DNA from 4 places in the Rhodococcoides sp. S146-33 genome. Region 4 is predicted to be linked to each of the others. Evidence: riboswitches for the same ligand, from Rfam matches in the RefSeq annotation. Region 4 holds a riboswitch; each other region holds the start of a gene.
What was found. A riboswitch is a leader RNA that binds a small molecule or an ion and turns the genes downstream of it on or off. The one in region 4 is predicted to bind S-adenosylmethionine.

Region 1 (5,528 bases), on a different contig from region 4:
GATGCGGCTGCGCACGGGGTGGTATCCGCCGACGAGTCCGATGCTGAGCAAGCGCACCGCAACGACGGTGATCAGTGCGAACACCGCCAGCGACACCAGCGTCGCGACGGGCAACATCACCAAGCCACGTTGGAAGGCGTCGAACACGGAGTCGGCGGTGTGGATCCACCACCCCATCAGCACGAGGCTGACGCCGATGGAGAACAGTGCCATGCCGGACAGGAAGAGGGATGCGACGCCGTACGCGAGTACCCAATGGGTTGCGCGCGGGGGTGTTTCGGCGGGCCACGGATGATCGGCCTTGCCGACCTTCTGCGCCGGCGAACCGGACCACATCTGGCCGGCTTTCACCCGTCCGACGACGGCTGAGCCGGCGGTGACGACCGCGTTCTTGCCGACCTTCGTTCCAGGCAGGAGTGTCGAGCGGGCACCGACGGTGGCACCGGCACCGATCTCGATGCCGCCGATGTAGACGAGATCACCGTCGATCCAATGTCCGGACAGATCCACCTCGGGCTCGATGGAACAGCCGTCGCCCAGCTCGAGCATGCCGGTGACCGGCGGCAGCGTGTGCAGGTCGACGCCTTTGCCGATCTTCGAACCGAGAGCCCGCGCGTAGTAGACCATCCACGGCGCACCCGAAAGATTGGAGGCACCGCTGGCATCGGTCAATCGTGTTGCCGCCCAAAGTCTTATGTGCATGCTGCCGCCGCGTTTGTACGCGCCGGGTTTCAATCCGGCCAACAGGATGCGAGATCCGATCACCGAGATCGCCATTCGCCCGACCGGCGTGATGAAGAAGAGGAATGCCAGCAGAATCCACCACCACGACAGCGTCGGAGCCCACGACACGTCGCCGAACCACGACATGACGTTGAACAGCAACCCCAACCAGGTGACCCACTGCAACCCGGTCAAGGTGGTCAACGGAACCGTCGCCAGAATCTGTGCCCACTGGGCGGTGCGCGATGTGGGGGCGACCTCACGTGGAATTGCCTCGACCACCGGCTTCAGGTCGTCGAGATACTGTGCGAGCGAACCCAATCGGGGATGGTCGTACAACTGCGCGACGGTGACCTCGGGGAACCGCTCGCGCAACGCTGTCACCAGCTGCGCGGCCGACAAGGATCCGCCGCCGTTGGCGAAGAAGTCGGCGTTCTCGTCGTTGACTTGAGCGCCGAGGATGTTGGTCCACAGCTGCGCCACCCACCCCGCCGTGCCGCCGAGAGCCGACGCGCCCGCCGAGCCGGGCAATGGCCACGGCAGCGCATTGCGGTCGACCTTGCCCGAGGTGCGCGTGGGCATCTCCTCGACCAACGCGAGCCGTGGAACCAGCGCCGACGGCAGCTGCTCGGCCAACAGCGTTCGGGCGGCTTCGAGATCGAAATCGGGGTCGGTACTGGCGAGGTAGCCGACGAGAACCGAGTTACCCGCACCGGTCTTGCGCACGGCCGCGGCGGCACCGCTGACGCCCGGAAGTGCTTGCAGCGCATTGTCTATCTCGCCGAGTTCGATGCGTCGACCACCGAGCTTGACCTGATCGTCGGCGCGGCCCTGGAAGAGCAGGCCTTCGAGTTCGAGTTTGACCAGATCGCCGCTGCGATAAGCCCGCTCCCAACCGAGGGAGGGCATCGGCGCGTACTTCTCGGCGTCCTTGGCCGGATCGAGATACCGCGCCAGACCGACGCCACCGATGACGAGTTCACCGATGTCACCCACCTGCACGGGAGCGCCCGACGCGTCGACCACCGCCAGGTCCCACCCGTCCAACGGCAATCCGATGCGGACGGGACCCTTCCCGTCCATGATGGCCGCGCACGCGACGACCGTTGCTTCGGTGGGGCCGTAGGTGTTCCAGACCTCGCGGCCCTCGACGGCGAGTCGCTCGGCCAGCTCCGGGGGGCAGGCTTCGCCGCCGAAGATGAGCAGCCGCACTGCCTCGAGTGCGACCGCGGGCCACAGCGACGCGAGGGTCGGCACCGTCGAGACGACACTGATGTCGCGGGAGACGAGCCACGGACCGAGATCGAAGCCGGACCGCACCAGCGACCGCGGCGCGGGCACCAGGCACGCACCGTGCCGCCACGCCAACCACATCTCTTCGCACGAGGCGTCGAACGCCACCGACAGGCCGGCGAGTACGCGATCACCTGGGCCCAACGGATCCTTCTGTAGAAACATGCGCGCCTCGGCATCGACGAACGCCGCCGCGTTGCGATGACTGACCGCAACGCCCTTGGGCGTACCCGTCGAACCCGAGGTGAAGATGACCCAGGCATCGTCCTCGGGGGTAGGCGGTCGGGCGGCGTCCTGGGGTACGTCTTGTTTCGGGGCGGTACCGGCCGCGATACCGCCTGCGGTGACGATGGCCGTGACCTTGGCCTCGCCGAAGACGAGCTCGGCACGCTCTTCGGGGTCGTCCGCGTCGACCGGAACGTACGCGGCACCGGCGGCAAGGATGGACAGAATGGCCACGTAGAGCGAAAAAGAACCCGACGGCATACGGATGCCGACGCGATCGCCGCGCCGAACGCCCGCATTGGCGAGCCATTGAGCGCCCTCGGCGATGTCGTCCAACAGCTCCGAGTAGCTGACCGACACCGCGCCGTCGTCGATTGCCGGGGCGTCGGGAAAGCGATGGGCGGTCTCGCGGAGAACGTCGATGAGCGTCCGGGCGGGAGGAGCGAGCGACGAGCGAAGAAACGCCGCCGGGGCAGGCGCGATGTCCGCGCTCGAACCCGGCAGATCGTTCTCTTGATGCACAGACAACCGGGCGTCCTTCTCGTTCGTTGGCAAGTGACTCTGTAGTGCTGGCGAGCAGCAGCGCCGTTGGTTATCTCACGTTCTGTTTGCCAGCAGGTGAACGAGCGCACGCTCCTACCGCGGAAATCCTACTGCTGCAGACGTGTGAGTCCCGGCTTGACAAAACTGCAGCGGGTTTGCAATGGTTCTGCCCACGGTCACGAGTACCAGCATCAAGCCCCGGCTTGCTGGTCGGCAACCCTCCTTCGCGGTGGGGTGCTCCGGGTGACGACCAGGCTGACGCCGGAAAACCGGCGCGGCAAGCGCGGACTCGTTCACGAACTCTTCGGTTGCGGGTCCCTCGAACGTGAGGGCTTGATCTGTCATGACGTCTGTACTTTCCCGCCCCTGTGCTCCTTTTGCCCCTGTTTCGGGCACGGATCTGCAGGTACCCCTGGTTCAGGGTGGCACGTGCACCTACGCCAACTTCGACTACGCGGCCAGCGCACCGGCCCTGGCGGCAGTGACCGATCGGATCGCGGAACTGCTGCCGTTCTACTCGAGCGTGCATCGAGGTGCCGGCTACGCCTCGCGGGTCTCGACGGCCGCATACGAGAAGGCTCGGGTAACTGTCGCCGATTTTGTTGGTGCGCAGAATGATTCGGTGGCGGTGTTCACGCGGAACACCACCGACTCGCTCAACCTGCTGGCTGCGTGTGTGCCGGGCGACACCGTGGTGCTCGATATCGAGCATCATGCGAACCTGCTTCCGTGGCGTGATCGCCGAGTGGTGGTGGCCGCATCGTCACTGGCCGAGACCATCGCGCGTCTCGACGCCGAACTGGCCGCGAAACCCGCTGCGCTGCTGGCGATCACGGGGGCATCTAACGTCACTGGTGAGGTCCTCCCCATTGCGGAACTCGCCGCACTGGCGCATCGCCACGGTGCCAGGATTGCAGTGGACGGTGCTCAGCTCGTTCCGCATCGCCGCATAGACATCGCGGCACTCGGCGTGGACTACCTCGCCTTCTCCGGGCACAAGCTCTACGCCCCGTTCGGGGCGGGAGTGCTTGTGGGCACACGTGATTGGCTCGACGCCGGTGAGCCGCACCTGGCCGGTGGCGGTGCGGTTCGGAGCGTGAGCATCGATCACACGGAGTGGGCCCCAGCGCCTCAGCGCCACGAGGCCGGCACCCCCAACGTGCTCGGAGTGGCCGCACTGGCCGCAGCCTGTGAGGCCATTGCAGGATTCGACGACGCCGAGCTGCAGGCACACGAGCACGAATTGTCGTCCCGACTGCGGTGCGGCCTGGCTGATCTGGACGGCGTCGAACTGCTGCAGGTGTGGGCCGACGCGCCCGATACCGTCGGCATCGTCACCTTCACGGTGGCCGGACGCGACCCGGGTGAGGTGGCTGCGTACCTCTCCGCCGAGCACGGCATCGGAGTGCGGGACGGAAAGTTCTGCGCGCACCCGCTGCTCCGCCGGCTGGGCCATGCGGACGGCGCGGTTCGAGCCAGCATCGGTCTCGGCAGTTCCTCGGCCGATGTCGACCGACTCGTCGACGCGCTTGCCGCCCTGGTCGAGTCGGGACCGAACTGGGACTACGCGGAGGACGCCGGCTGGTGGAACCCCGTACCCGACCCGCGACCGTTCCCCGACCTTGCTGATGGTGCCGCCGGGGTTGGATCCCCGTGCACCCCCTCGGACGGTTAGCATGGCGTCATGACCGTGAGTGTCGCGTGGCTGGGCAACCGCCACTGGTGCAACAGATATGTGGATCTGTGCCGCACTGCGTCCGGCTCGTGTTCGATTTCGGCTCCGCTCCGACCGAATGCGTTCTCCGACTTCTAGAATCAGGACCACCACTCATGTCGCACAACCACACTCGCATCGCCGTCGAATTCGATGAGATCTGGTCCGAACTGACCGTGGGTCCGGATGCGAACATTGTCCGGATCCAAGCCTCCGACCTGCGGGAAGCGCAGCAGCAACGCGCGCGGCTACGCGCCGAAGCCGTCGAGCGCGGCGAGTCGGCCGACAGCACGGCGGTGTTCCTCGACCTCGAGGTACACATCGCGGCCGATGCGCGGACGGCTCGCCGTGAGTTCGGCGGGCTGGACGCGCCGATCAGCCCGTCGTCCATCCGCTACGTCGGCACGCCGTCGGGGTTGGCCAGTCTGATCTCCGACGTCACCGCAGCCGACGTCGCCGACGGGGTGACGCTGCAGGTCCACGACGACGTGAATCGGCAGTCGACATTCCTGAGCTCCGGGGTTCTGCCGCTGCTCGGCGCTCGCGGTACTCGCTTCGACGTCGACACGGTCGACGAGGTCCTCGGCGCATCGAGCATCGCACCCACGCTCGCATCCTGAGGTTCGACGTCGGCGGGGTCAGGTCACGTCGATCGCCAAGCCTGCGGTGATCCGCAACAACTCGGTGTACGTGGACCGAAAAATCGTGTTGATGTGGCCGGCCGCGGCCCACACCTCGGCGAACCCGGCCAGATCCTGATCCACGAACGTATCCAGGTTCGTGGGGTGACCGACCGGGGCGATACCACCGATCGGCTGCCCGGTCGCGTGTTTTGCCGTGTCGAGATCGGCCCGCGCCAGCCTGCCACCGAGGCGCTCACCCGTGTGCTCGAGGTGCACGTTGTGGGCTCCGGACACGAGCAGCAACACCGGCTCGTCGTCGAGTAGAAACACCATCGACTTCACGATCGCACCCACCTCGACGCCGAGTGCCGCAGCAGCATCGGCGGCGGTGTGGGTGCCCTCCGGAC
Region 2 (5,528 bases), on a different contig from region 4:
ATGCTTTCACGTGAGAGTCGACGGTTCGGCTGCTCGCGGAATCGTCCCAGCCCCACAATTGCGACAGCAGAGTCTCTCGAGAGACAGCGGTCCGGGGACGGGCAGCGAGATAAGCCAGGATGTCGAATTCCGTTCTGGTCAAATGGATGTCGCCGGAGTCGTTGGACACCCGTCGTTCACGGTGATCGATCTGCAGGTCGCCGATTCGGACGGAGTGGGATTCGACGGTGGCCGATCGCTCGGCGCGCCGAATCAACGCGTGCACGCGAGCGACCAACTCCCGCATACTGAACGGCTTACCCAGATAGTCGTCCGCGCCGACACCGAGGCCGACGAGCATGTCGGTCTCGTCGGACTTGGCCGTCAGCATCAACACCGGCACCGGCCGGGACGCTTGAATTCGACGGCACACCTCGAGCCCGTCGTAACCGGGCAGCATCAGGTCGAGAACCACAAGGTCGGGATCGAATCGTGCACAGGCCTCGACCGCGGCGGGGCCATCGGCTGCGGTGACGACCTCGTACCCCTCGCCACGGAGTCGCGCCGCTACGGCGTCGGAGATCGTGGGCTCGTCGTCCACGACGAGAACTGTGCGGCTCATGAGAACTGACCCTAGAGGGCACACAAGGAGGAGCCCGTCGGGAAATGTGGAGGTTCAGTGAAGGTTCGGGTCCTACCGTCAAGTCGATTCCGTGCTCGGCCGCACAGAAGAATTAGGGTCGGCTATCCTACTGTTTGTTAGCCAACCCTTCCGAAAGGCATGTCGATGCACACCCGACCATTCCGCACGACTCTGGCGGTGTTCGCGATAGCGCTGACCACCACGGGGCTCCTCAGCGCCTGCTCGAACTCGAATGACGAGCCGTCGCCTGCCGCGGGCACGGGCACGGGCTCCACGGCCGGCTCGTCCGCATTTCCGGTCACGATCGAGCACGCGTTCGGCGAGACCGTCGTTCCCGCGGAACCGACTCGCATCGTCGTGGCGGGGTACACCGAGCAGGACACCGTCCTGGCGCTCGGCGTCGTACCCGTCGGCGTCACCGAGTGGTACGGCGAACAGCCCTACGCAACGTGGCCGTGGGCCCAGGAAGCGCTCGGTGACGCGCAGCCCGAGGTTCTCTCGAACGACGATGGATTCGAGACAGAGAAGATCGCCGCACTCGAGCCCGATCTGATCATCGCCACCAATGCAGGCCTGACGGCGGACACGTACGACACTCTCAGCGACATCGCACCGACGCTCGCGCAGTCCGATGCGTCGACCGCCTACTTCGAGCCGTGGGACGTGCAGGCAGAGAAAATCGGACGCGCTCTGGGCCGGAAGATCGAGGTCGATGCCTTGATCGACGGAGTGAACCAGAAGTTCGCGGACGCCGCTGCCGCCCACCCGGAATTCGCAGGCAAGAAAGCGATCTTCTTGCAGAACGCGTTCTACGAGGGCAAGGCGATTGCGTACCAGGACGGACTGAGCACCGACTTTCTCACCGAGCTAGGCTTCGCGATCCCCGACGACATCGACGCGTACGTTCCGGCCGACGGTAGCGCTCAAGCCAGTATTCCGCTGGAGAACCTGTCTGTACTCGACGTCGCCGACGTGTTGATCTGGGGAACCGAGGGGCCCGGCGACCGCGCGCAGTTGGAGAAAGAAGCGGTGTACAACGCGCTGGAGCCGGTGCAGGACGGCAATCTGGTCTTCACCGACGGGGTGACGGCCGGGGCGATCTATTTCACAAGCGTGCTGAGCCTGCCGTATGTGATCGACAAGCTGACCCCGGCGCTGACCGACGCACTCGACGGAACGGCAGCGACGATCACCGGCTGACAGAACCGGGCGGCCTACTTCGCGGCCGCGCGCTTGTCCATCCACATGGCGGTGGCCAGCACACCGAGACCGGCCACCGCCAGGCCCGAGCCGACGGCCGCGGGTGCCGTGTAGCCGAATCCGGCGGCGATCACGGCACCACCGACTGCGGCTCCGATGGCATTGGCCAGGTTGAATGCGGCGTGATTCAGCGACGCGGCCAGCGTCTGAGCGTCTTCGGCCACGTCCATCAATCTCGTTTGCAGCCCCGGAACCACCGAGGAGCCGGACGCGCCGATCAGGAACACCAGAAGCAGAGCGGTGACCGGATTGTGGGCCGCTGCCACGAACATCGCCAAGAACACTGCAGTTGCAGCCAGGCCGACGAAAGTGCCCTTGAGCTGGTATCGGTCGGCCAGCCAGCCGCCCGCGTAGTTGCCTGCAACCATCCCGAGTCCATAGATCATCAGGGCGACCGGAACGAGCGCGCGAGCAAGGCCGGCGACATCGGTCAGCGTCGACGCGATGTAGGTGTACACCGCGAACATGCCACCGAATCCGACGATGCCCACGAACAGGGTCATCCAGACCTGACTGCGGCGCAGCGCACCCAGTTCGGTGATGGGACTGGTGGTCGGCATGGCGTCGAGGCGCGGCATCCACACAGCGAGCGCGGCGACCGTGAGGGCACCGATGACCGCTACGAGAGCGAACGCACTGCGCCAACCCAGCGCCTGCCCGATCCAGGTTGCGACCGGTACGCCGACGACGTTGGCGACCGAAAGGCCCATCATCACCATCGCGACAGCTTTGGCCCGTTTACCCGGCTCGGCCAGGTGTGCAGCCACCAGCGCAGCCACTCCGAAGTACGCGCCGTGCGGCAGGCCGGCGACGAATCGCGAAGCGACCAGCTCGTTGAAGCTGGGTGCGAACACCGTGCCGATGTTGCCCAGGGTGAAGGCGACCATCAGCACCAGCAGCAACATCCGCCGGGGAACGCGCGCAGCCAGGGCAGCGATGGTGGGCGCGCCGACCACGACGCCCAGCGCGTAGGCAGAGATCATGTGACCCGCGGAAGGCTCGGAGATCCCCATCGTGGTGGCGATGTCCGGCAGCAAGCCCATCGACGCAAATTCCGTGGTGCCGATGCCGAAGCCGCCGATGGACAGGGCCAACATCGCGAGTTTGCGACGGGTCGAGTGCGGTCGATGACTGACACTCAGACCACTCGACACCCTGCCGCGCACAGCGCTGACTCGGGACAAAGCGGAATCGGTGACAGTCACAGCGGTACTACCTTCGTTTCGATCGGGTGAGTGAGCAACAAGAACGGCGGCCGGCCGAATCGATTCAGCACAGCACAACCGAGTAAGAGAACAGCCAGCCCGTTCATTGTCTTCCCTCGGGCAACTGGTTTTCGAGTCGCAGCGCGGTGATTGTCCTCACCCGAGCATCTGCTCGAGCCCCACCGGCCGACGCACCGAGCCCTTGTTTCTGTGCCATGTCCGCACCCGGTAACATCTTCGCCAGGTCATGAGTGCCAGCATCGAGCCCCGGCTTGCTGGCCGGCAACCCTCCAACCGCGGTGGGGTGCCCCGGGTGAACGACCAGGCCGATCCGGCACGCGAGTACCGGATCGACAAGCGCGGGTCCGCAGGCAGCGGACCCACTGAATCTTCGGCCTCCTGGGGCCGAGGCCTGTCAGGAGGTTCTCTCATGTGTTGCTGTACCGATACGCCCCGTAACGCTCGACTTCTCGAGCATCATTCGACATTCGATTCGTCGTAGACAGACTCGTCTCAAGAAAACGGAGTATCACCAGCCATGACCGATTCGACCCCCGACATCGTCGACGCCACCGGAGCACCCACCGAGGATCCGTTCACCGATCCGGCTGCCAACTGGAGCTTCGAGACCAAGCAGATTCACTCGGGCCAGACCCCGGACGGCGCTACCAACGCTCGCGCCTTGCCGATCTACCAGACCACCTCGTACACGTTCGACAACACCGATCACGCGGCCGCGTTGTTCGGTCTGGCGGAGCCGGGCAATATCTATACCCGCATCATCAACCCGACGCAGGACGTCGTCGAGCAGCGCATCGCCGCCCTCGAAGGTGGCGTCGCCGCGCTCTTGCTCGCATCGGGTCAGGCCGCCGAGACGTTCGCGATTCTCAACCTCGCGGAAGCAGGCGACCACATCGTCTCGAGCCCGCGGCTGTACGGCGGCACGTACAACCTCTTCCACTACACGCTCCCCAAGCTGGGCATCACCGTCTCGTTTGTCGACGATCCCGATGATCTCGAGCAGTGGCGTGCCGCGATCACGCCGTCGACCAAGGCGTTCTACGGCGAATCGATCTCCAACCCGAAGAACGACATTCTCGACATCCCCGGTATCTCGGCGGTAGCCCACGAGAACGGCATCCCGTTGATCGTGGACAACACGGTAGCGACGCCGTACCTGCTACAGCCCCTGAAGCACGGTGCCGACATCGTCGTGCACTCGGCGACCAAGTATCTGGGCGGGCACGGCACGGCCATCGCGGGCGTCATCGTCGACGGTGGCACCTTCGATTGGACCCAGGGCCGCCACCCCAACTTCACCACCGCGGATCCGAGCTACCACGGTGTGGTCTTCGCCGATCTAGGCGCGCCCGCATTTGCATTGAAGGCACGCGTGCAGTTGCTGCGTGACATCGGTGCGGCGGTCTCGCCGTTCAACGCCTTCCTCATCAGCCAAGGCATCGAGACGTTGAGCCTGCGAATCGAGCGGCATGTGGCGAACGCACAGAAGGTGGCCGAGTTCCTCGCCGGCCGCGACGACGTCGTCTCGATCAACTACGCCGGACTCGAATCGTCTCCGTGGTACCGACGCGGCCAGGAGTTGTTGCCCAAGGGGCAGGGTGCGATCGTCGCCTTCGAGTTGAAGGGCGGAGTGGACGCGGGCAAGAAGTTCGTCAACGCGCTCACACTGCACAGCCACGTCGCTAACATCGGAGACGTGCGCTCACTCGTCATTCATCCCGCGTCCACCACCCATTCCCAGTTGACTCCCGAAGAGCAGCTGGCATCGGGAGTGACACCCGGCCTGGTTCGCCTGGCAGTGGGAATCGAAGGAATCGACGACATCATCGCCGACCTCGAGGTCGGCTTCAGCGCGGCGGCATCTTGAGTCACAGCTGCGACACAGGCGTTCGTCCGGAGGCGGTTCTTCCGTCTCCGGACGGCCGGCTGGGCACCATAGACATCGGCGGTCTCGATCTCGAGAACGGCGCTCGTATTCCCCAGGTCACCGTCGCGGTGCAGCGGTGGGGCGAACTCGCCACCGACCGCAGCAATGTCGTTCTGGTCGAACATGCCCTGACGGGCGATTCGCACGTGTCCGGCCCGCCGGACGCCGATCATGCTCTGCCCGGTTGGTGGAACGGAATGGTCGGGCCCGGGCGCCCTATCGACACCGACGAGTGGTGTGTGCTCGCAACCAACGTGCTCGGCGGGTGCGGCGGCACCACCGGGCCGAGCAGCTTGTCACCCGATGGCACACCGTACGGTTCGACGTTCCCCGAAATCTCCATCCGCGATCAGGTCGCGGCCGAGGCAGCCGTCGCCGACGCACTGGGCATCGACCGGTTCGCCGCTGTCGTCGGCGGCTCGATGGGCGGCATGCGGACCCTCGAATGGATCGTGAGTCGCCCCGATCGTGTGGCAGCTGCACTGGTTCTGGC
Region 3 (5,528 bases), on a different contig from region 4:
CGTCGTCGTGGACGACCGATGTCGGGTCGGCAGGATTGTTCACCCCCGGTTTCGCGGCTTTGGAGAACAGGGCCTCGAGGTAGGCCCGCAGTTCGGAGTCGACGCAGAACTTCCCGTCCGACATCCCGTCGGCACCCTGCTCACCGAGATAGAAGAACGCATCCCGACGCTTCTTCGGCTTGGGCTTGCCGTTCTCGTCCTCGTCCTCGTCTTCGTCGTAGTCGCCGTCGGGGCTGAGGATCGAATCCAGGTGAGCCACCAACGGCGCGAAGTCGTCGGGCCGTCGGGTGCAGGCGTAGCCCACCAATTGCTGTTCGGCGAGATCGCGGGTCTGCGGATCGACACTGGCCGGCAAGTGCTTGAAGAATTCGCGGATCATCTGCACATGTTTGGCATCGAGCAATCCCGCCCGCAGCGCTGCCGCGGTGTGCGGCAACAACGGAGGTAGGACTTCACCGGACAGTGCGGTGCGATCCCCCAATTCGGCGGCCAGACGCACTCGCGCTCCGGCGGCGCGTGGGGTGATGCGCAGCATCCATGCCACCGAGCACGGTACCGAGCCGGGATACACATCGAGGCCGCGCTGATCGATCAGCTCGTTGAGCCAGGTGTACGAGTACGCGGTCACGGATCGGGTGAGTGTTTCCATGCGTTGGATCACCGCACGCCGGTCGGCGTTCGTCCACGACACCGACCCCTGCCCGGCCAACTCCGCCACCGCGGACTCGACCCGGTCGATCAGCGCCGACAGTGCGGGATCGGACACGACAGGGGGAGGCGGCACCGTCTCGATGCCGTCCACCCCTGATCCGCCGTCCCCCGAAAGCATGAACAGAATCTATCGCGACCCACCGACAGACTTTCGAACACGCGTTCCAACTCGCGCTCGGCTGCCGGGATGCCGAGTCGAAGTGCTGCAGTATGTGGCGGATTACACATCGACCACAAGTGTGACGTTGTCGATTTTCAGTAACGACGAGTCGCGTAGATGCTGGTGAGGGCGTTCAATATCCCCCAAGGCGGTCGTAACGACCACAGCATCGTTGCTTGCATCGGTGACGAAAGCCACTGCTTGGCAGTACCTCCGAACTCGAGTGCCGAGCCGGTGTCCAATGTTGTGTTACGACCCAGTGGGGATGATCGACATGAACGACGCATTCCGTTTCGCCGCTTCGTGCAGTTCATCGAAAGAACTGATCAGTCGACTTCAGTTCGGTACGACTGACCTGTGGCCGGAGGATGTCGCCCCTTCGACCCGCTGGCGCTACATGGCCGACCTCATAGATTCCGATCGGGGCATGCTCGTCGAACTCGACGGTGCACTGTCGGGGCCGGTTGTGGACGCGCTCGTCGCGACGGCGGAATTGTGCAGGCAATCGGCCATCGAACCTGTGCCCGCAGCCGATTGGGAGTATCTCCGTCGGGCGTTGGGATGGCTGGAGCGCAGTAGTGCCGGTGTCGATTGCGCTCTCATCGCCGTGGGCGAAGAATTGGCACTCATGGGTCTCGACGGGGCGGAGCAGGATTTTTCGGTTGCGACCTGGCTGTGTATGGACGTGCTGGATCGGTTTTGCGCCGCTGGTGAAACGGTCGACTTTTGGGTGCAACGCATGATCGACGTGCGATCCGATATGGTTGAGCGACAGCTTGATTCGGATTCGGTCGTCAGTGAAAAAGCGGAATTGACAGTTGCCGTCTGATTGGGAGGGCTCGTCCGTTCACTCTGTTCGAGACTTTCGTCGGTAAGTCCATTTTCTACCCCGGTTGGCAACTGCGCCTACCCTCTCGTAGTATCGAATACGAAGGACCATCCAGAGCGACCGAGAGACCTGGCTCTATGACGTCGCAGCAACCCCCCGCTCGTCGGGTGAGGGTGCTACCGCCGGGACCGATGGAGGAATACACGTGAACACCCGAGTCGCCTCAGGCTTTGTCGACGGATGTCGTCGGCTTCATGTCGATCTGTGCCGTCTGAACGGGTCGACCTGTCTCAGCTGACATTTCGGCTCAGCTCGTACTTCACGTTTCACTTCATCATCTGCGCGCACTCCTTCCTGGGCACACCCAGCTCGGACGCTGGACCGTGCGCGCGATCGACCAGATACCGGAGACACCCACGTGTCCACTCGCCCTGTACTTCTGGTGGCCGGAGTAGTTGCCGCCACCGCCACATTGCTCGCCGGGTGCGCAGGTAGCGCCACCACCTCGGCCGCCGACGCCGGACCACCGCAGTCCGGAGGGACGCTGCGTTACGGCCTGTCCGGGGCTCCCACCTGCTCCGATCCGGCGCAGGCGGGTACGAATCAAACGATCTACGTGACTCGCCAGGTGGTCGATTCGCTCACCGACCAGAACTCTGACACCGGCGAGATCGAGCCGTGGTTGGCCGAAAGTTGGGAAGTGACTCCCGACGCGAAATCCTTCACCTTCCAGCTGAAAGATGGCGTGACGTTCAGTGACGGCACTCCGCTCGACGCCACCGCCGTCAAGGACAATTTCGACGCCATCACCGGCACCCTCGGTGCCGCCAAGGCGCCGCTGGCCGCCAGTTACCTCACCGGGTACCAAGGTGCCACGGTCGTCGATCCGCTCACGGTTCGCATCGACTTCTCGGCACCCAATGCGCAGTTTCTGCAGGCGAGTTCGACGCCTCAGCTCGGGATTCAGTCCACCGCGACGTCGGCCCAGTCGGCGGAGTCTCGGTGCTTGGGCACCAATATCGGATCGGGACCGTTCACCTATGCGGACTATCAGCAGGACCGTTCCGTCGCTTTGGCCAAGCGAAGCGGATACAACTGGGGCTCTGCGGTATTCGCTCACCAGGGCGAGGCGTACCTGGACCGTATCGAGTTCACGATCGTGCCCGAGTCGGGTGTGCGTACCGGTAGTCTTTCCTCCGATCAGCTCGACGCCGTCAGCGACGCACTACCGCAGGACGCGCCGCAGATCGAGGCGACCGGTGGCCGAATCCTGACGGCATCCAACCCGGGCGTTCCGTTCGGCATTCAGCCCAACGTCACTCGCGGTGCGCTACAGGACCCCGCCGTCCGGACGGCCTTGGTGCCGGCGATCAACCGTCAGGAACTCGTCGATACGGTCCTCGGCCCCGACTTCCGAACAGCGACAAGCACGTTGGCCAGCGCCACGCCGGGTTACGTCGAGCTCGCCGATGTCACCTACGACCCCGATAAGGCGAAGTCGCTGCTCGACGCCGCGGGCTGGGTTCCCGGTGGAGACGGCATCCGTGAAAAGGACGGGCAGAAGCTGAGTTTCAAGGTCATGTACTCGGCGGTGTTCGCCGGCAACCAGGCGATTCTGGAACTGACCCAACAGCAACTGCGTGCAGTGGGTGTCGACCTGCAGCTCGAGCTGGTCTCCAATTCGGAGGCGACGGCGCGGCAAGGCACAAAGGACTACGACGCGACGTACTACAACAGCACTCGCGCCGACGGCGACATTCTGCGTACCTCGTTTGCGGTGGACGGACGAAACCTGAACGCCCGCGGTCCGATCCCGGATCTGGATGCAACGTTGACCGATCAGCTCTCGACCACCGACGTGGCGGCGCGCAACGAGATAATCGCCACCGCGCAGCAGCAGGTGCTCGACAACGGCTTGTGGATTCCCACGATCGAACTCTCCCAGGCCGTCGGCGCGGCGTCGACAGTGCAGGATCTGAAATTCGAGGCCTCGGCCCGCCTTCAGTTCTTCGACACTTGGCTGAACGCATGATCCGCTACATCGGACAGCGAGTACTGCAAGCAGTGGCAGTGCTGTGGGCTGCGTTCACCATTTCGTTCATCGTGCTGTTCCTGCTGCCGTCGGACCCGGTCAGTCTTGCCGTGGACTCGGCGGGCTCTGGTACCCCAGCCGACGCTGCGGCCATCGCTGAACTGCAGGCTCGTTACGGTCTCGATCAGCCGGTGCTGGTGCAGTATTGGCATTCACTGGTCGGGGCTGTGCAGGGCGACTTCGGATTGTCCATCGCCACCGGCCAGCCAGTGACGACGGCCATCCTGGACGCGGTGCCCAGCACGCTCGGCTTGGCGGGGACGGCCCTGGTGCTGGCCGTCGTGTGCGGAGCCGCGGTGGCCTACGCCGCCACGTATACCGAGATCCCATGGCTGAAGAACCTGCTGCTTGCGCTCCCACCGCTCGGGGTGGCAGTGCCGACGTTTTGGGTAGGACTACTGCTGCTGCAACTGTTCTCGTTCCGACTGCGCTGGTTCCCGGCGTTCGGTGACGACGGCGTAGCGTCGTTGGTGCTGCCTGCGGTGACACTGGCGTTGCCGACCGGTGCTGTCATCGCGCAGGTCCTGGCTACCAGCATGACCACCACGTGGAAGCAGCCGTTCGTGGATGTGGCTCGCGCCAAGGGGGTCTCACGCCTTCGGGTGCAGTCGCGACACGTTCTGCGTCTGTCCTCGATCCCCGCCTTCACGATTGCCGGGGTCTTGGTGGGCACCCTGCTGGCCGGATCGGTAGTGGTCGAGACGGTGTTCTCGCGCGCCGGAGTCGGACGGCTGACCCAGACATCGGTGCTGGCCCAGGATATTCCGGTGGTGCAGGGCATCGTGGTTCTGACCTCGCTGGTCTTCGTCCTGGTCAATCTCGCAGTCGACCTGCTCTATCCGCTGATCGATCCACGCATCGTGCGTGAGTACCGGCCCGCGCAGGCCAGTGCAGAACCGGAGAAAGCTCATGTCTGACATCCTGATTCGCGAGACCGCCGTCCATTCGGCAGTTCCCCCGGTAGTCGAAGAAGCACCGGCACCCGCGCGGCGCAGGGGTCCGCGAGACGTGCTGAAGCACATCTGGCTCGGTGCCTCCGTGGTCGTGCTGTTGCTGGCTCTCGGGTTCGCGCTGTTCCCGTCCGTCTTCGCCAGCGGCGATCCGCTGGTGGGTACACCTGCGGACAAGCTCCAGGCACCCAGCGCGTCGCACTGGTTCGGCACCGACAACATCGGCCGTGACGTCTTCACCCGAGTGGTCCATGGTTCCGGACTGTCTCTGACGGCAACGCTGTTGGCAGTCGGTATCGCCCTGGTGGTCGGCTCGATCATCGGTCTGGTCTCGGGGGCCGTCGGCGGAATAGTCGATGCGGTGCTGATGCGCATTGTCGATGTTTTGCTGTCGATTCCAACGTTGTTGCTGTCGTTGGCGCTGGTGACCGCTCTGGGCTTCGGCACCGTGAACGTCGCTATCGCCGTCGGCGTCACGCTGATTGCCAATTTCGCCAGAGTGATGCGCTCGGAGGTGCTGCGGGTGCGCAGATCACTGTATGTCGAAGCGGCCTACGCCTCGGGTGTGCGGTGGTTCGATGTGTTCCGCAGGCACATCCTCAGAAATTCGTACGGACCGGTGATCGCACTCGCTGCAGTCGAATTCGGTATGGCAGTTCTTGCGGTGTCGGCGTTGAGCTTCCTCGGTTTCGGCGCTGCTCCGCCCACACCGGAGTGGGGATCGCTGATTTCCGAGGGCCGCAACTTCCTGGCCACCGCCTGGTGGATGACCACACTGCCGGGATT
Region 4 (5,528 bases):
GCGTCACGCCGATCAGACCGGCAACGGCGACCAGCCCTACTCGGCGAGAGGGATCGACGGCGAATCGAAAGCCGCACAGGTACAGCACCAGGCCTGCGAGCAAGCCGACCACTGCGCCGACTACAGCGGCGACAACGGGCCGTACCCACGGCCCCAACGCGGTATCCGGACCGTAGAACGAGCCGCCGGAGACGTACGCCGAGTACCCCGAATTTCCGGTCACCGACTGACCCAGCACTGCAATCACCGCGCCGAGCACACCAAAACCGATTGCCTGTTTGATCACGCGTCAATGATGACGGATGTCCGGTCTGCGTAGAGAAATTCGGCCGGGGTGTTGCCTGCTCGTCAAACTCCGAGGCATCAGCGTGGTTGCGAGCACGAGACGTCAGCCGAAGGCGATGCGAAGCCCGACGCTCGCTGTGGCTCCACCGGCGCTGAGGATGAAGTTGTGCCGTCCTTCGTCGCGGAACACCATCTGCATCGGCAGGAACCAGAACCGATTTTCGCCGGTGAAGCCGGCACCCGGAATCTGGAGGCCTCGCTGATTGACGATGTGTTCGCCCTTCGCGTCGAGCACCTCGAGTGTGGTGGGAAAGTCCTTACCGATGTCGTCTGGTCCTGTTTGCAACAGTGCGACCAGTCGGCATTCGAGCATGCGGGTGTCGCGTGGAACTGTGCAGGTATCCCAGACTCCGCCGAGGATGTCGAGCATGTCGTTGGAGGCTCGCGCGTATTCGGCGAAGAACAACCCGGTGATGATCATAGGCTTCCTCTTTCGATCACGAATTCCCCTGAGGTCAAACGTCCCTGGCCAGCCGCGTCGATCGAGGCAGTCACCATCGCAACTGTAGGCGGCGCGGCTGTCGCCCGTCGTCTTGTCTTCATCCTCGCGCCTGCGGGGGGTGGGGTCGGCTGCTCCGGTATGACTGCTGCCGCCCCGGCACGGAACGCATATCCACTCGAGTGTTCCCGACGGCTACTTCCGCCGGGGCGAGGCTGCGATCGTGATGGCCGCACTACCGCTCCCGCTACCAAGAACCCTGGAGGTTCACGATTTTCTGAATACAGAAAATGATGTACCGTTTTGACATGGATCTCTTGACCAACGTGTCGGTGCTGTCACGGTTCGGCCACGCGCTGTCCGACGAAACCCGCACCAGAGTGCTGCTGGCGCTGAAAGACACACCGAGGTACCCGGCCGAACTCGCCGACGCGCTGGGTGTGACGCGACAGAAGTTGTCCAATCACCTCGCCTGCCTACGTGGCTGCGGCTTGGTCGTTGCCGTACCGGACGGACGCCGGACCCGGTACGAGTTAGCGGACAACAAAATCGGTCTGGCGCTGGAGGACTTGCTGAAAGTTGTTCTTGCGGTCGACCCGACCTGCTGCCCGGCCTCGACCACCGAGGGCTGCTGCTGATGCCCGCCGGGCTGGGCATGTCATCGCCGCCGAACTCGCCCTCGAACGAGCGGCGCGCCATTCTGTCCACGCGCATTCGCTGGTTCGTCGCGGCGACGATCCTCTACAACGTGATCGAAGCCGCCATCGCCATTGCCGAGGGTGCTCGTGTCTCGTCGACCGCACTGGTCGGGTTCGGCCTCGATTCGATCATCGAGGTGTCCTCGGCAGCGGCTGTGGCATGGCAGTTCTCGGCCAAGGATCCCGAGGCGAGAGAGAAGACCGCACTACGAGTCATCGCATTCTCGTTCTTCGGGCTGGCTGCGTACGTCACACTCGATGCCGTTCGCGCACTGTTCGGATTCGCAGCCGCCGAGCATTCGACAGTCGGAATCGTCCTTGCAGCAGTCAGTTTGGTGATCATGCCGACGCTCTCATGGGCTCAACGTCGGACCGGACGTGAGCTGGGTTCCGTCACCGCCGTCGCAGACTCGAAACAGACTTTGCTGTGCACCTACCTCTCCGCCGTTCTCCTGATCGGATTACTCCTCAACAGTCTCTTCGGTTGGTCGTGGGCCGACCCTGTAGCTGCCCTCGTCATTGCAGGTCTCGCCACAAAGGAGGGAATGAACGCGTGGAAAGGCGATACCTGCTGCGCGCCTCTACCCACCCGCACCGAATCGGACGAACACCGCTGCGGCTGCTGCGAGTGACGCCTGCCGGGTTGGCGCGGACGCTGACCAGTCAACTTCCTTCGGCGTCGAGTGGACCTTTCGGCTGCCTTGCTCCTGCAGTGGACGAGCGTTCTGTTCGATCACGGAGCGGAATTCGTCGAGTTGCTCCGCCGAGGCCTGCACCGGCGTGGTCATGACAATCCACTGCACGCCCTCTGTGCATGGGGGAGTAGTGAGGGACCCGGAGTAGCGCACGTTCGTCCGATCGGTAGGTACCAGGGCGCTGGGATCGAAATCAGTGAGCTCCGCGATCTCGCCGACGGGAGGCAGTTTCTCGACGTAGTTTCTCAATGCTGCGTTGGCTACCCCCTTGTCGATCAGGACGCTGACGACGGTGATGCTTCCGTCCTCTGCGGTGTGCACCAGATGTAGCTCAGCGTCGTGGCGGACGCCGTCGAGTTCGTGCTCGGCCGGTTCGTGGAGGTGGAACTGTGTCAGCGCGAAGTGCTTGTCCCCGAGGATCACCTCCGATCCTGGTGTCTCATCCGTCTGCACCGTATGTGTGGTGTTTTTAAGGGCGATAACGCCTGTGCTGTAGGCGCATTGGAGCGCAGGAAGATCGGCGGCTGTGGCGTCGTGAAGGTCGATCGGTGATTGAGCCGACGTGTCGGCGCAGGCACCCCAGTCGGGGCTGAGCGTCGGCCACGCATCGGGGCCGAGTTCGCCGTCGTACGCACCGCCCCGTGCATCGACGACTACTGAGCCTGAACTCGATCTGAGCTCGGGGCGATCCAATTGATCGGCCGATCCATGTCGTACCCCTCGGCTATTGTCGAGGAAGGTTCAAGAGCAATAGCCGTAGGTACCTGGCCGGCTGTTCGGCAACCCCGTCTCCATCGACAGGGGTGCCCCAGGGGAAGAACCGGCGTATCCCGCAACCGCGGGACCGCAAGTCGATGGAGGGTTGCACCTCCAGGATGAGGTGAACAATGTCCGGAAGAGACGAACTCGCAGCAGCGCAGGCCAAGTGGGAACCCATTCCGCCCGAGCGCCGTCGTGCCTGGTGCCAGACACTGCTGAGCTATCCACCGATATGGTTCGGGGCATTTCCGATGCTCGAAACCCGGAGGCTGGTGCTCGAGGGTGGATATGCGAACAGTGAGACCTGGATCGACCTGGCGAAACGTGCTGAAGCAGTGGGTTTTACACCGCGTACGTGGTTGATATTTCGGCAGAGTCTCGAGCCGGCTTATTTGAAAGATCGGTTCCCGTCTCATCCCGAGAACATGCCCAAGCGGCGTGGGAACGGCGGCGTCGAGACAGTGGTGGTCGATCCCGAGGACTTCTCCGAGTGGCCATGGCTGTTCGAGGCGGGATATCGCGCGGGCGAGGCGACCTGGCAGGCGTTGTCTCGCTGAAGCCGTCCACCAGGCCTCCGAAAGGGCCGGCCTGTCAGTGGAACCGGCGCGATCCCTACTGCGTCTGATCCTGTGGGGCGGCGATCTGGCCGCGTTGGGGGAGGGACAGAAATAACAGTTCCAACTGATTTTCCACCAGTGGTCTACGTGCCGTGCGTCGAATCGGTGACCACGCCGGACGAAGCGACAGTCAAACTGCGGACCACGCGCGATGGGCGATCCGCGTTGCTCGTCTTCTCGGCACTGGACCGGCTGCACACCTGTGTAGGTCCGGATGAACCATGGCTGGTGATGCCCACGGAGCGGCTCGCAACGGTTCGCGAAGGCGCGCCATTCGATCTTGTACTTCTCGACGTCGTCGATCCGCGGAGTGAATGGTCGTCGACGTCATGGCCCTGTTCGTGGACCCAGTTGCCGTGCAGTCCGAAGCGGCACGGATGTCCGAGGCGGCCGCCTACGTGGACACGCTGGCAACGTCGATCCCCGGCGATGTCGATGGGGGCGTAGGAACTGCAGCGATTCTCGGGATCATGTCGATTTCCGTCGAGTCTGCCGGCGATTTGAGCCTGGCGCTCGCGGGTTTCGGCGACGTCGTCTCGGAGAGTGTCGATCGCTACTCGGAACAAGACCTGGCCGCGGCCGACCAGGTCAATGTTGCCCTGTGGGAAGAGCAGCGATGACCGTCGATACCCACGTGAACGGCGATTCCGGTTCGGTCCGCTTGGCAGCCGGATGGCTACGCGACCAACTTGCGTCGAACATCGACGTCACCGGCGAAACGATGTATTCCATTCGGAACACCGTCGATTCGGCCTGGGACGGGCCGGCATCTCGACTCGCGTGCGAGAAATTGACTGACGGCGCGCAGCGAACTGTGGATATGGCGGCCGCGGCCCGCACCTATGCCTCCGCGATTGATGCCTTTGCCACCGAACTCCAGAACGCACACGTTCGGATGGCAGATGTTCGGACCGATGCGGCCGCGGCGGGCCTGACACTCAGCGGTCACCTCATTCTCGACCCCGGTGCGGAGTCCGACGCGCATCGCCTTGCGTACGAAGCGGCATCACACGGTGCCGATGCGGCGCGACAGATCGAGACCCTGGCCGGCGAAACACTGAAGAACGTATGGCTGGAGGTTACCGAGAGCTGGTTCATTATCGCTTCCGACCTACTCGGCGGAGCGGCCGAAGGCCTGGCCTCGAAGCACGTCTCCCTGCTGACGAAGCGCGCAGACGTTCTCGCCGAGGAAGCGGCGAAGTATCTACGGCTGGCCCAGTCTGCCCCGCTTACAGAAGGTTTGGGTAGCGCCGGCGACGCGATCGGTGACGGGGCTGCGGCAGTTGCCGACACGGGGTCGGCAATCGGAGAGTTGGCGACGGGGGCGTGGGATGCGATTTTCTGACGTGCGGCCCAGCGAACTGCGACGCTGGGTGGCGTCGCCGGGGTCGATGATCGCTCGCAGCGCGATCTTCGGGGTCGCGGCCCTGATTGCTCTGTACTTGTGCGTGGTGAGTGTCGTGGAGGGGATGGTCGCTTCCGCGCTGCCGACCTTCGGATTCGCTGTGTTCTGCTTCAGCACAGCCGCTTTCGCGTGGACCAACGTGCCGTCTGTCAAGACAGGCTCCGACGTCCGCCAGTGGGTACAGGGATCGACTGTGCGTTACAACCCGGTGGGCTTGAGGTTGCTCGTCGTGATAGTCAGCTCACTGTCGACCTGCATGATCGCGATGGGTTTCACCTCGGGTGGGGTGGGATGGGTCCTCGCGGCAATGGGATTGTCCATGGCCTCGTTCTTGATTCCAATCCTGTTGCGCAGTATTCGCAACGGCTTCCTCGAGCTCTCGGACGACGGTATTCGGCACCGCGGCTGGGCATTCGACATCCAGGTCCCGTGGGTGGACATCCGAGACAGCGCTGCGGTTGTGGAGTCGTACCCTTTGGTTCTGGTGAGGGTCGACGAGTTGGCGAAGATGAACCGGCGCTTCACAACATTGTTCTGGAGAATCGAAGTTTTGCCGAAAGGTCAGTACAT

Region 1: another riboswitch for S-adenosylmethionine. It lies ahead of AC5WEY_RS07780 (aminotransferase class V-fold PLP-dependent enzyme); the one in region 4 lies ahead of AC5WEY_RS21355 (mandelate racemase/muconate lactonizing protein).
Region 2: another riboswitch for S-adenosylmethionine. It lies ahead of AC5WEY_RS11245 (bifunctional o-acetylhomoserine/o-acetylserine sulfhydrylase); the one in region 4 lies ahead of AC5WEY_RS21355 (mandelate racemase/muconate lactonizing protein).
Region 3: another riboswitch for S-adenosylmethionine. It lies ahead of AC5WEY_RS08525 (ABC transporter substrate-binding protein); the one in region 4 lies ahead of AC5WEY_RS21355 (mandelate racemase/muconate lactonizing protein).

Annotation. Positions count from the first base shown of each region.
Region 1 is NZ_JCAJWY010000001.1:1,615,209-1,620,736, forward strand. It holds gene AC5WEY_RS07775 (Pls/PosA family non-ribosomal peptide synthetase) at 1-2,763, opposite strand, end outside; SAM riboswitch class IV at 2,959-3,074, shown strand; gene AC5WEY_RS07780 (aminotransferase class V-fold PLP-dependent enzyme) at 3,128-4,459, shown strand; gene AC5WEY_RS07785 (hypothetical protein) at 4,469-4,597, shown strand; gene AC5WEY_RS07790 (hypothetical protein) at 4,615-5,118, shown strand; gene AC5WEY_RS07795 (YbaK/EbsC family protein) at 5,137-5,528, opposite strand, start outside.
Region 2 is NZ_JCAJWY010000002.1:589,165-594,692, reverse strand. It holds gene AC5WEY_RS11260 (response regulator transcription factor) at 1-601, opposite strand, end outside; gene AC5WEY_RS11255 (ABC transporter substrate-binding protein) at 767-1,822, shown strand; gene AC5WEY_RS11250 (MFS transporter) at 1,837-2,979, opposite strand; SAM riboswitch class IV at 3,331-3,453, shown strand; gene AC5WEY_RS11245 (bifunctional o-acetylhomoserine/o-acetylserine sulfhydrylase) at 3,626-4,975, shown strand; gene metX (homoserine O-acetyltransferase MetX) at 4,972-5,528, shown strand, end outside.
Region 3 is NZ_JCAJWY010000001.1:1,759,514-1,765,041, forward strand. It holds gene AC5WEY_RS08515 (HNH endonuclease signature motif containing protein) at 1-829, opposite strand, end outside; gene AC5WEY_RS08520 (hypothetical protein) at 1,299-1,700, shown strand; SAM riboswitch class I at 1,805-1,898, shown strand; gene AC5WEY_RS08525 (ABC transporter substrate-binding protein) at 2,119-3,732, shown strand; gene AC5WEY_RS08530 (ABC transporter permease) at 3,729-4,709, shown strand; gene AC5WEY_RS08535 (ABC transporter permease) at 4,702-5,528, shown strand, end outside.
Region 4 is NZ_JCAJWY010000006.1:70,982-76,509, reverse strand. It holds gene AC5WEY_RS21380 (hypothetical protein) at 1-286, opposite strand, end outside; gene AC5WEY_RS21375 (DUF6941 family protein) at 389-766, opposite strand; gene AC5WEY_RS21370 (ArsR/SmtB family transcription factor) at 1,093-1,422, shown strand; gene AC5WEY_RS21365 (cation efflux transmembrane domain-containing protein) at 1,422-2,114, shown strand; gene AC5WEY_RS21360 (carbonic anhydrase) at 2,064-2,870, opposite strand; SAM riboswitch class IV at 2,917-3,036, shown strand; gene AC5WEY_RS21355 (mandelate racemase/muconate lactonizing protein) at 3,065-3,493, shown strand; gene AC5WEY_RS21350 (SseB family protein) at 3,566-4,000, shown strand; gene AC5WEY_RS21345 (hypothetical protein) at 3,883-4,173, shown strand; gene AC5WEY_RS21340 (hypothetical protein) at 4,170-4,898, shown strand; gene AC5WEY_RS21335 (hypothetical protein) at 4,885-5,528, shown strand, end outside.